One region of the Priestia sp. FSL W8-0001 genome, then DNA from elsewhere that is predicted to be linked to it. Evidence: predicted binding sites of a transcription regulator. Region 1 holds the regulator's gene; each other region holds the start of a gene.

Region 1 (3,288 bases):
TTGGTAGAGTGAATCAATGTGAAAGGTCTTTTTGAAAAGTCTAGAAAATTCTTGTCCTTCCGTTCGAGAACTGATTTCTAAAAACAAGTACTTACCTGAAAAGAGTGTGATAGAGCGGATGAGTCGCTCAATAGCGTTTTGGTCTTTTTCAAATGTAAGCTGCGAATATTGATAAGATAGTTTCAACAGTACAATTTTATAAAAGAAATGTAAAAATAGATTATAGTAGTGCTGACCAAATAGGTGATTCATTAACATTTGATTCGTCTCTTCATCGGCTGAATGTGAAATACAAGAAAAAACGTGGTCTGTTACAACATAGTATGTTTCGGGCGTCCATCGCTTGTAGACGTGTTGATCATTGTATTCATCAATATATTCTTGGTTTCTAGCTGAAATAAATGGTTTACCGCCAGTATCATAGCTGTTCAGTTGTCCAGTTCGAAATAAGGTGCCACTGCTAATAGGCTGTTCATTGTTGACGGTTACGTAACTTAGTACGTACATCCGTTCATCAATAAAATAAGGCAGGCTTCCAAAATGTTTGCTGTGCTGTGTTTCTTGCTCAATGTAAGGTTTTAGAAACGGTGTTAAGTTTGAAAAAATATAATCTTGTACTTTATCATAGGTTTTATTTTTGTATGTAATGGTCGCTCCGTGCTCTTCAGCTAATTTAGGCTCTAATACGCGGAAATGATTCATAAACTCAATGACGTCATCGTACGAATAATGGTTTCCCTTTACTTCGATACGAATCGTCATTACACCGATTTCAAATGGGCATAAAAAAATATCAATAGACAAAACTTCACTTAGAATTGTTGACGCTTTTGTTTCAAATGTAATTTCTTGATTCACCTTTTTTGAAAATCGAATGAGCCCTGTTTCTTTTGGTGATTGAGGAAAGAGAATACATTCGATATAAGGAAGAAAGTATTGATCAAGGCTAGCGTGGGAAACAAAATAGTCTTTGCTATAAAATTTCTTTTCTAAATCTGTATTCTCTAGAGAAAAAAAGTCAAATTCATGCTCATAAAGAGCTGAAACTAAATCTTTTTTCTCTTTTCGGTTAAAAGAAAAAGGAAACAAGAACATGTTTATTGCACGATTCGGTGTAATATCTTGAAAAGGAGAGTTCATTGCTTGCCACTTATCCACTGAGAAATTCCCTCCCTTATGCTTTTCATTATTGCTCTTTAAGTAATATACCTATATTTGACCAAAAAAAAACATAAAAGAGGCTGGGACATAACAAAATGATTGCTTCTAAAAGACGAACACTCGCTGTTCCCATCTCTTTGATTTGTCTCAACACATTCGTTCCATTGCGCTACGGCCACTCGCTTTCCGCGGGGAGGAACCTGAGCTTCCTCGCTGCGCTGCGGGATCTCCGTTTTCCCTCTCTTTCCCGCAGGAGTCGAGTGTCCTACGCTCCATTCCACCCTGTTTCCAACATTGTTTTCACAATGTTTTCACAATCAACCAAAAAAACCTGAACGATTAAAAGTTATGAACTCTCAATCGTTCAGGTATAGTAGAGGCTGAACTACTTATGTCTCAGTCTCTTTTCTTAATGAATGGAGCGATATACTCCAATGACTTTTCCTAAAATAGTTACATGACGTAAGATAATAGGTGCCATTGTGGAGTTTTCTGGCTGTAAGCGAACGAAATTATCTTCTTTAAAGAAACGTTTGACAGTTGCTTCGTTGTCTTCCGTCATTGCTACAACAATATCGCCGTTATTAGCTGTTTGCTGTTGGCGAACAATGACCATATCTCCATCTAGTATACCGGCTTCAATCATACTTTCTCCCATAATTTCTAACATAAATACTTGCTCATCTGGAGAGGCGTACTTGTCAGGTAACGGAAAGTATTCTTCTACATTTTCAATTGCAGTAATTGGAAAGCCTGCCGTAACTTTACCGATAACAGGAACATTTATAACTGCACTTTGTGGAATGCTTACATCGGCCTCTGCTTGAAGAACTTCAATTGCTCTTGGTTTTGTGGGGTCTCTACGAATTAGACCTTTACTTTCTAAACGAGCTAAGTGCCCGTGAACTGTTGAACTAGATGCTAAACCAACTGCTTCACCAATTTCGCGAACAGATGGGGGATATCCTTTTAATTTCACTTCATGCTTAATGAAATCTAGTATTTCTTGTTGACGTTTTGATAGCTTCATACATTTCACCTCATTTTTAGCTATTCTTTGCTATAAATTATATCATGGCTATATATAATATACAAACATAAGTTCGAAAAAAACCCATTGACAGAAACGGATGTTCGCAATAAAATGAGAACATACATTCTGAGGGGGATTTGAAATGAGACCATTAATAGAATCTATTAAACATTATACTACCTTTTTTGTGGTTATCGCCGCACTTACATATGTCTTGACGTTGCTATTAGGAGCAGATAGAGTGGAGTTAGAAAAATATACAACTGTTACTATTGCAAAGGGTGACACTATTTGGGAATTATCCCAAGAATATAGTAAGCATCATAATTTATCACCAAATGAATTTGTAGAATGGGTCCAAAATATGAATGAGCTAACTGTTCCATCTACACAGTCGCTTTCTCCGGGAGATCAGTTATATATTCCGGTATTGAAATCTGATTTAGCAAGTGATCATCAGATTGCTTTTGATAAGTGAACTAGAGCTACGAGTCCTCTACTGAACGATGGTAGGGGTTTTAGTGTTTGGAAATGAAGAAAGGGAGCTAGAAAGATGAAAGCAGTTATCTATTGTCGAGTAAGTACGGATAAAGAAGCCCAAGAGACATCGTTAAAGAGGCAGGAAGAAGAGTTAATGCAACTTGCTACGATGCATAATTTTACAGTTTGTGAAATTATTTCTGAAAAAGCGAGCGGCTATGAAGTTGACCGAGAAGGAATATTAGAAGTCTTAGAATTATTAAAAGCAGAAGACGTTTCTACCCTGCTTATTCAGGATGAAACACGACTGGGGCGTGGAAATGCAAGGATTGCTTTACTGCACGCGTTAAATAAAGAGAAAGTAGCAATTTACACGATTAGTCATCAGGGACAGCTACAGCTATCAGAAGCTGATTCCATGTTGTTAAACATCATTAGCTTGGTGGAAGAACATCAAAGAAAATTACATAATGCAAAAATTAAACGAGGTATGAAAAGAGCAGTTGCCAATGGGTATCACCCGGAGCATAATTTGAAAAACCAGCATGTAAACTCAGGTAGAGAACGAAAGGAAGTTCCCATAGAAGAAATTGTACAACTACGTAATAATGGCT
Region 2 (3,288 bases), 880 kb from region 1:
CACCTACTGCTGTTGCTTTTGAAGTAAATAAAACTGACATCAAAATCACCTCATATACGTAATTGTAAAGTCCATGCTCATGCAAAAAAGCTCTTGCACGCTCTATGGATATATTACCCTTTTAGAGTGGATTGAAACATGTCGTTCTATACTCTCTTCCATTATTTTTTTAACCCCTTTCGTATAATTTCATCACCATATTTACTTTGAAGCTGCTGAACTGCTTTATAGAGCGGTTCATCTTTTACGTGCCGTTCATATGTAAATAAACTAAGCTGCTCTTGATTTCGATCGTTCATTCGTTCTACTTGTAGAGCTGCTACCCCTAACAAGCGAACTGGTTCACCGTTCCAATGCTTTTGAAGCAACTTGTTTACCCAATGAAGCAACACTTTTGACTGATTGGTCCACTGATCAATGGTTTGGGTTCTTGTAATTGTTTTGAAATTACTATAGCGAATGGTTAACTGAATCGTTTTGCTGACTACTTTTTTGGCATGCATTCGCTTACTAACAGACTCAGCGAGATCATTTAAAATCGGTACCATCTCCCGATCATCCGTCATATTTTTCGCTAATGTTTTTGAATGTCCAATCGACTTAAATTCCGACCTGCGATTTGGATTTACAGGTCGATCGTCAATCCCATTAGCTCTTTGCTTCATTTCTACTCCTCTTACTCCAACTGTGGCCTTTAGCTTATGATCATCTGCGTGCGCTAGCTCTTCAATCGTATGGATATGAACGGCATTCAACTTCTCAGCGGTTTTATTACCTATACCATGCATATAAACCACTGGGTGTGGCCAAAGTTTCTGATGAATATCGCGCTTTCTTAAAATTGTAATTCCAAGCGGTTTTTTCATGTTGCTTGCCGTTTTAGCTAAAAACTTATTTGGTGCAATGCCGATTGAGACCGGTATTTGTAACTCATTCAAAAGATCGTTCTGTATTCGCTGTGCAATCTCGAGTGGCGTACCTTGATGAAAGCAATCCGTTATATCTAGATATCCTTCGTCAATAGAAGCAGGCTCAAGAATAGAAGAGATCGTTGATAAATAAGAAAACATTTGCGCTGATACTTTGCGATAAAGAGTAAAATCTGGTTTTAACACAATTAGCTGAGGAAAAATTTTTTTAGCTTCCCATAATGGCATCGGTGCATATATTCCTTTATTGCGAGCCGCATAGTTGCACGTTACCACAATCCCTCTACGCTCTTTTGGGTTACCCGCAATGGCCATAGGTTTTCCTTTCAGTGCCGGATTACGCGCTTCTTCCACCGATGCATAAAAAGCATTAACATCAATATGCAATATGACTCTTCCCTTTTTTGGATACATGCCTTTCAACACACTCACCTTCTTTCTATCCGAACCAACAGAATATATGTTCTTATTTTAAACCAAAAAACAATTAATGTGAATAATTCTATAGCGGTTTGTAATATGATGGACAAAGAGTAAAAAACGGGCGGATTGTTTGATGAACATCCCTTTGAAGCATTCGTATACTATAATAACTTTGACAAAAATGGGGGAAACGCCGTGGTGGATCAGATTATCACAGTAATTCAACAGTTTGGATATGGATATTTCTTTTTATTAATCATCATTGGTGCTAATTTCACACCTATTCCAGATCCTCTCTTTATTATGCTTGCAGGTAACCATGCCACTCTTTCTACTTTTCACCCTCTTATTGCTTTTCTCTTGACTTACAGTGCCATGATGCTTAGCTTATATGTTAAATTCTTATTTGCTAGATGGTTTCGCAAGCAAACAATAAAGGCGCTCTCTCAATCACGCTTTCAAAAAAAGCGATATGAAATTGAAAACCTCATTACCTCATACGGTTCCTTCGGCATTATGCTCAGCTTCTTCTTGCCGGGAATGCGACACGTTATGCCATTATTTTTAGGAACAACGAAAATGCCTCACCTTAATTATATAACAACAACATTTTCATTTGGATTGGTTTGGACGTTTGCGTTTTTTTTATGGGGGTTTAAAGTTGATGATGCCGCTTCATTTGAAACCATTTCTCAATTCACTATTTTGTTTATTGCCATCAGTGTTGGAAGCTTAGCCTATAAAAAGCGAAAAATGCGTAGTAAAGAATGAAAAAAGCCAATCCTCTAAGTAGAAGATTGGCTTCTTTCACATAAGCTGATATGCATAATGCTTCATGAATATATAAGTTTGATTTTAATTTCCGACGTGCTTATTTTTAAAAAAATGCGTCCATACTGTTCCTAAGATAATCATAAGGGAGTAGATGGATGATGAAAGTTCTACGTATTACAAATGACCATGGATGGACACCTGCTGACTTACGTCAATACGAAAAAACCATTCAAAACGTGAAAATGAGACAACGCGTCATGACGATTCGGCTCATCATGGAACGCTATACAGGAAAAGAAGTATCTCAGCTTTTGAATCTTCACCGTGAAACCGTGTCTATCTATGTCAAAACCTTTAATCAATATGGGATGGATGGTTTAGTCACCCGTCAGTATTCTACCGGTAAACCTGCTTATTTAACCCAAGAAGAAAAAGAAGAACTTCGACGCATGATCTTAGAAAGTACACCGGAAAAAGAAGGATTTGGGATTGACGCTAACTGGGATACACGTGTGATTCAACATGTCATCTACGAAAAATTTTCAGTCACCATGAGTCGAAGTGGCATTTATCGAATGTTGACGGGCATGGGATTGAGTTACACTAGACCTACTTATACCTTAGCAAAGGCGGATCAAAACGAACAAAAGCAATTCCTGCAAGACATGGAGATGGTAAAAAAAACCTCTCGGGCGATATGATTTTACTTTATGAAGATGAAAGTCGAATCCACGCCTATCAAGCTTTACGATCCACATGGTTTCAAAAAGGGAAACAAAAACAAGTCCCTACTTTTGGGCACCATGCAGCTGTTAGTCTATTTGGAGCTGTCAATGTCTTAAATGGCGACTTTCTCTGCCAAGTAGCTGACAATTGTAAAGCCCCAGCTTTTCATTCCTTTATGAAGTATGTGCTCGACTATTACCCAAATAAAGTCATTATTATGGTGTTGGATCGTGCTCGTATTCATGATGCAAAAGAGTTACAGCCCTTTTTTGAACAGCATGAGGATCGACTCATTCGTTTCTTTCTGCCGAAGTACTCGCCCAATTTGAACCCCGTTGAACGGATTTGGAAATGGCTGAAAGAAACCGTCATCCAAAATCGATTCCATCCTAACAAAGCAGCTATTCAAGAGTCTGTTTCTTCTTTTCTAGCTTTT
Region 3 (3,288 bases), 2.3 Mb from region 1:
AACGTTTTCTCATCTTCCCAGACTTCCCAATAAAGGAGCTCACCGTTTACTTCTTTCAGCATTTTGATCACACTCATTACCCCCTATGACTTTTGTTAAGTAAATTATACTATGTATTTCGAAAATTTTTTTACTATTTTTTCTGATTACAAACTAAAATAGTCACTGTTACTTTACAAAATATGAGGTTGTTAAGTGACCGTGCTTCACACAAACCGTACATCAATCAGCTCACTTAATTTCATTTTACGTTTGGCTCCTAATGCATCGTCAATAAAAACAAAAAGGGCCCTCAATGAATCGACAAACTGAATGAATCCTGTTTCCGTTATATAATGCCCTTGCTTGTAGTATGTAAGATAAACTTTTCGATTTGCATGTAATGCTTCAATTAAAGTAAAGTTCATGTGCTCTATTTGATCTTCGGCTAAAACTGGCTGTGAAACTTCCAATTGTTTATTAATTATGTTTTGTATACCTATATATTGCTCTGGCATTGTTGCAAATGGTCGCCATTTTTTCATTCCTCTATTTTGCATAAAATCCCCTCTTTCTTATCATGCTTTATGCCCCCCAATGAGGCCATTTCGATAGTGAGCTGTTGAGTGATCGAGATGGCTTGAAGCTCGTAGAATACTGTTCTTTCCGTAGCGTAGCCGAATATCATCAACCGTTTTGGAAAGCGCGTAGGCTCTTTCACGCTGATCACTATCTTCAAATAAGCTCATTTGCTCTTCTCTTTGAATACTGGTTTTTGATAGCGAAATACCAATCGATCGAATAGGCATTCCACTATCAAATGTATGTAAGATTGTTAAACAATATGGAAAGATATCTTGGGTCAAGTTTGACGCCCGCATCATTTTCTTTTGCTTGGAAAATCCTCCTTTTTGCTTACTGTAGCCAATGGATAAATGAACAGTTTGAGCCACCACTTGGTGCATACGCAATCGAAAACAGACGTCATCTAACAGCTCCAATAGCAAAAGTTCCACTTCTTTTCGACTTGTATAGTCTTGAAATAAAATTTGACTCTTTCCAAAAGAACGAGAGCTTGGAACATACACATCAGAAATACGGCTAAAATCAATTCCGTTAGCATGTTGGTGAAGCTCTTCTCCCATAACACCAAACTCTTTTTTCAACATCTCTTTGGAAGAAAGCGCAAGCTCTTTTATAGTCGTAATGCCTAAACGGTGTAATCGTTTTTCCGTAGCCGATGAAATCCCCCAGAAGTTTTTCAATGGATGAATTGACCATAGTTTAATAGGAATGTCCTCATAGCGCCAATAGGCAACGCCCGATGAGCTGTTCTTCGCTTCATGGTCCAAGCTGATTTTAGCTAATAAGAGGTTGGGGCCTATTCCTGCAGTGGCTGTTAACCTCGTCTTTTGGTAGATTTCATCACGTATTCGATGGGCTAATTCTTCAGGAGTTTTGGCAAATAAATGTAGAGAAGCTGTCACATCAATAAACAATTCATCAATGCTGTATGCATGAAAATCTTCAGGCGCTACATACTGTAGTACCAAGCTTGAAATATAGTTAGAAGCCTTGATATAGCGCTTCATAGATGGGTTTACCACATAAACGTCTTTTCTTTTAGGAATGTCAAACAGCCGACTGCCGGTTTTGATTCCTTCTTTCTTTAACAAGGGTGTAGCTGCTAAAACAACCGAGCCAGGCCGCTTCGTGTCTCCCACAACAGCAAGTTTTACTTTCAATGGATTCAATCCCCTAATCACACAAGAAACCGATGCAAAAAATGCCTTCATATCAATACAAATAATGACTCTGTTCGGTAATTGACTATAATCCATAAAAATAACTCCTCAAAAGAAATTAAAGAACATTTGTTCTTATTATATACGAACAAGTGTTCTTTAATCAATAAATTTTTTTGAACTATCTCAAACGGAAATGAAGCTGATTTCAGACTTAACAAAGCCGGATGGCAGAATTAACTCTACTCTTTTTACTATTTTCTATGTATTACCCTTCTTTAAATCCACCACACTTGGGGCAAGTTCAATCTCTTTATACTCCTAGACCTACCCTTTCCTTTCTCCCTATACTTATTAGACACAGAAACATTGCTTTTGGCTTGTTTTTTAAAATAAAAGAGACAAATGATAAAAAACCCTAAATTCTTTCTCTAACTCAAAGAATTTAGGGTTAAATAAATATTGTTTAAACCTTTAATAGACCTCGAAAGCCCCTGGCAGAATAGTAAGAATCCGCTCCGTTATGGTAGACAAAGACTGTGTCATAGCGACGATCACAAAAGATAGCTCCACCACGCTTTCTAATAGGGTCTGGTGTTTGTACCCAACTCGATGTTTTATTATCAAAGCTTCCAAACTCCTGTAGATATCGATATTGTTCTTCCGTTAAAAGGTCAATTCCCATATCCGTAGCCATATCAATAGCCGTATTTTCAGGCTTGTGCTTCTTTCTTGATTCCAGCGCTTCACGATCGTAACAAACGCTTCGACGTCCTTTTGGACTTTCTACTGCGCAATCATAGAACGTGTATACATCCGTTTCTGTATCATAATCAATCACATCTGGCTCGCCGCCAGTTCGCTCCATTTCATGAAGGGACCAGAGCTTTTCAGGATTTGTTTTGAGCTTTGCTTCTACTTTGCTCCATTCAAGCTCTGGATGACGATCTATATTTTTTTCAAAACGTTCTCTCAATACTGTAATAATTTCTTCACTCTGTTCAGGTGACAACTGCTTTTCGTTATTTGTCATATTAAAGCCTCCTTGGCAACTCTCGAAATAGCTTCATAAAAAAATAAAGGTAAAGACGAACATATTTATTATACTAGCTTATTTTCTAACCAGTAAGAAGGTTTCCTTCCCAAATATTATTTTTTCACAAATGCATTTACTGTTTACTTCTTCTCTGCCATGCTACAACTGGAATCAATAACAATGAAAGCATCCCTCCAACTAATGATAACGTGGGAAAGCTTGAACCTGCTACAATCACTCCTGATAAAGCTCCACCTGCAGCTCCTAACATGAACGGACCTGTAAGAGAGATGAAAACCCGATTGACTGGGCAAATTCTCCCGTCACGCCTACTAAGTTAGGACCCGCTACGGCACCGAATGTCGTAAACACCATTGTCGTACTAATCGCTGTGGCTCGCTGCTTGCTGTTGGCTAAGTCTGTGCCCGCATAGCGAGCTTGCAGATTTGTAGCTGTGCCTGCTCCGTATATTAGCAACGAAGCAAATAACAGTACAATACTGTTTAGAATAGCTGCCAATATGACCCC

The links. Region 1 encodes LexA, which represses DNA repair genes until DNA is damaged. Its sites were predicted from a motif close to CGAACATATGTTCG; they were not measured.
Region 2: MKZ18_RS09745 (DNA polymerase IV) is a predicted target of LexA. The motif match lies at 1,383-1,396, and genes of this name have one in related genera.
Region 3: MKZ18_RS02195 (Y-family DNA polymerase) is a predicted target of LexA. The motif match lies at 1,870-1,883, and genes of this name have one in related genera.

The regions. Positions count from the first base shown of each region.
Region 1 is NZ_JBBPAL010000001.1:2,729,534-2,732,821, reverse strand. Features, by position in the region: gene MKZ18_RS14550 (hypothetical protein) at 1-1,158, opposite strand, end outside; gene lexA (transcriptional repressor LexA) at 1,571-2,191, opposite strand; gene yneA (cell division suppressor protein YneA) at 2,337-2,672, shown strand; gene MKZ18_RS14535 (YneB family resolvase-like protein) at 2,748-3,288, shown strand, end outside.
Region 2 is NZ_JBBPAL010000001.1:1,844,577-1,847,864, reverse strand. Features, by position in the region: gene MKZ18_RS09750 (organic hydroperoxide resistance protein) at 1-43, opposite strand, end outside; gene MKZ18_RS09745 (DNA polymerase IV) at 162-1,343, opposite strand; gene MKZ18_RS09740 (DedA family protein) at 1,548-2,123, shown strand; gene MKZ18_RS09735 (helix-turn-helix domain-containing protein) at 2,282-2,827, shown strand; gene MKZ18_RS09730 (IS630 family transposase) at 2,824-3,288, shown strand, end outside.
Region 3 is NZ_JBBPAL010000001.1:415,235-418,522, reverse strand. Features, by position in the region: gene MKZ18_RS02205 (WGR domain-containing protein) at 1-77, opposite strand, end outside; gene MKZ18_RS02200 (YolD-like family protein) at 207-539, opposite strand; gene MKZ18_RS02195 (Y-family DNA polymerase) at 558-1,820, opposite strand; gene MKZ18_RS02190 (DUF4256 domain-containing protein) at 2,191-2,757, opposite strand; partial or broken gene MKZ18_RS02185 (MFS transporter) at 2,990-3,288, opposite strand, start outside.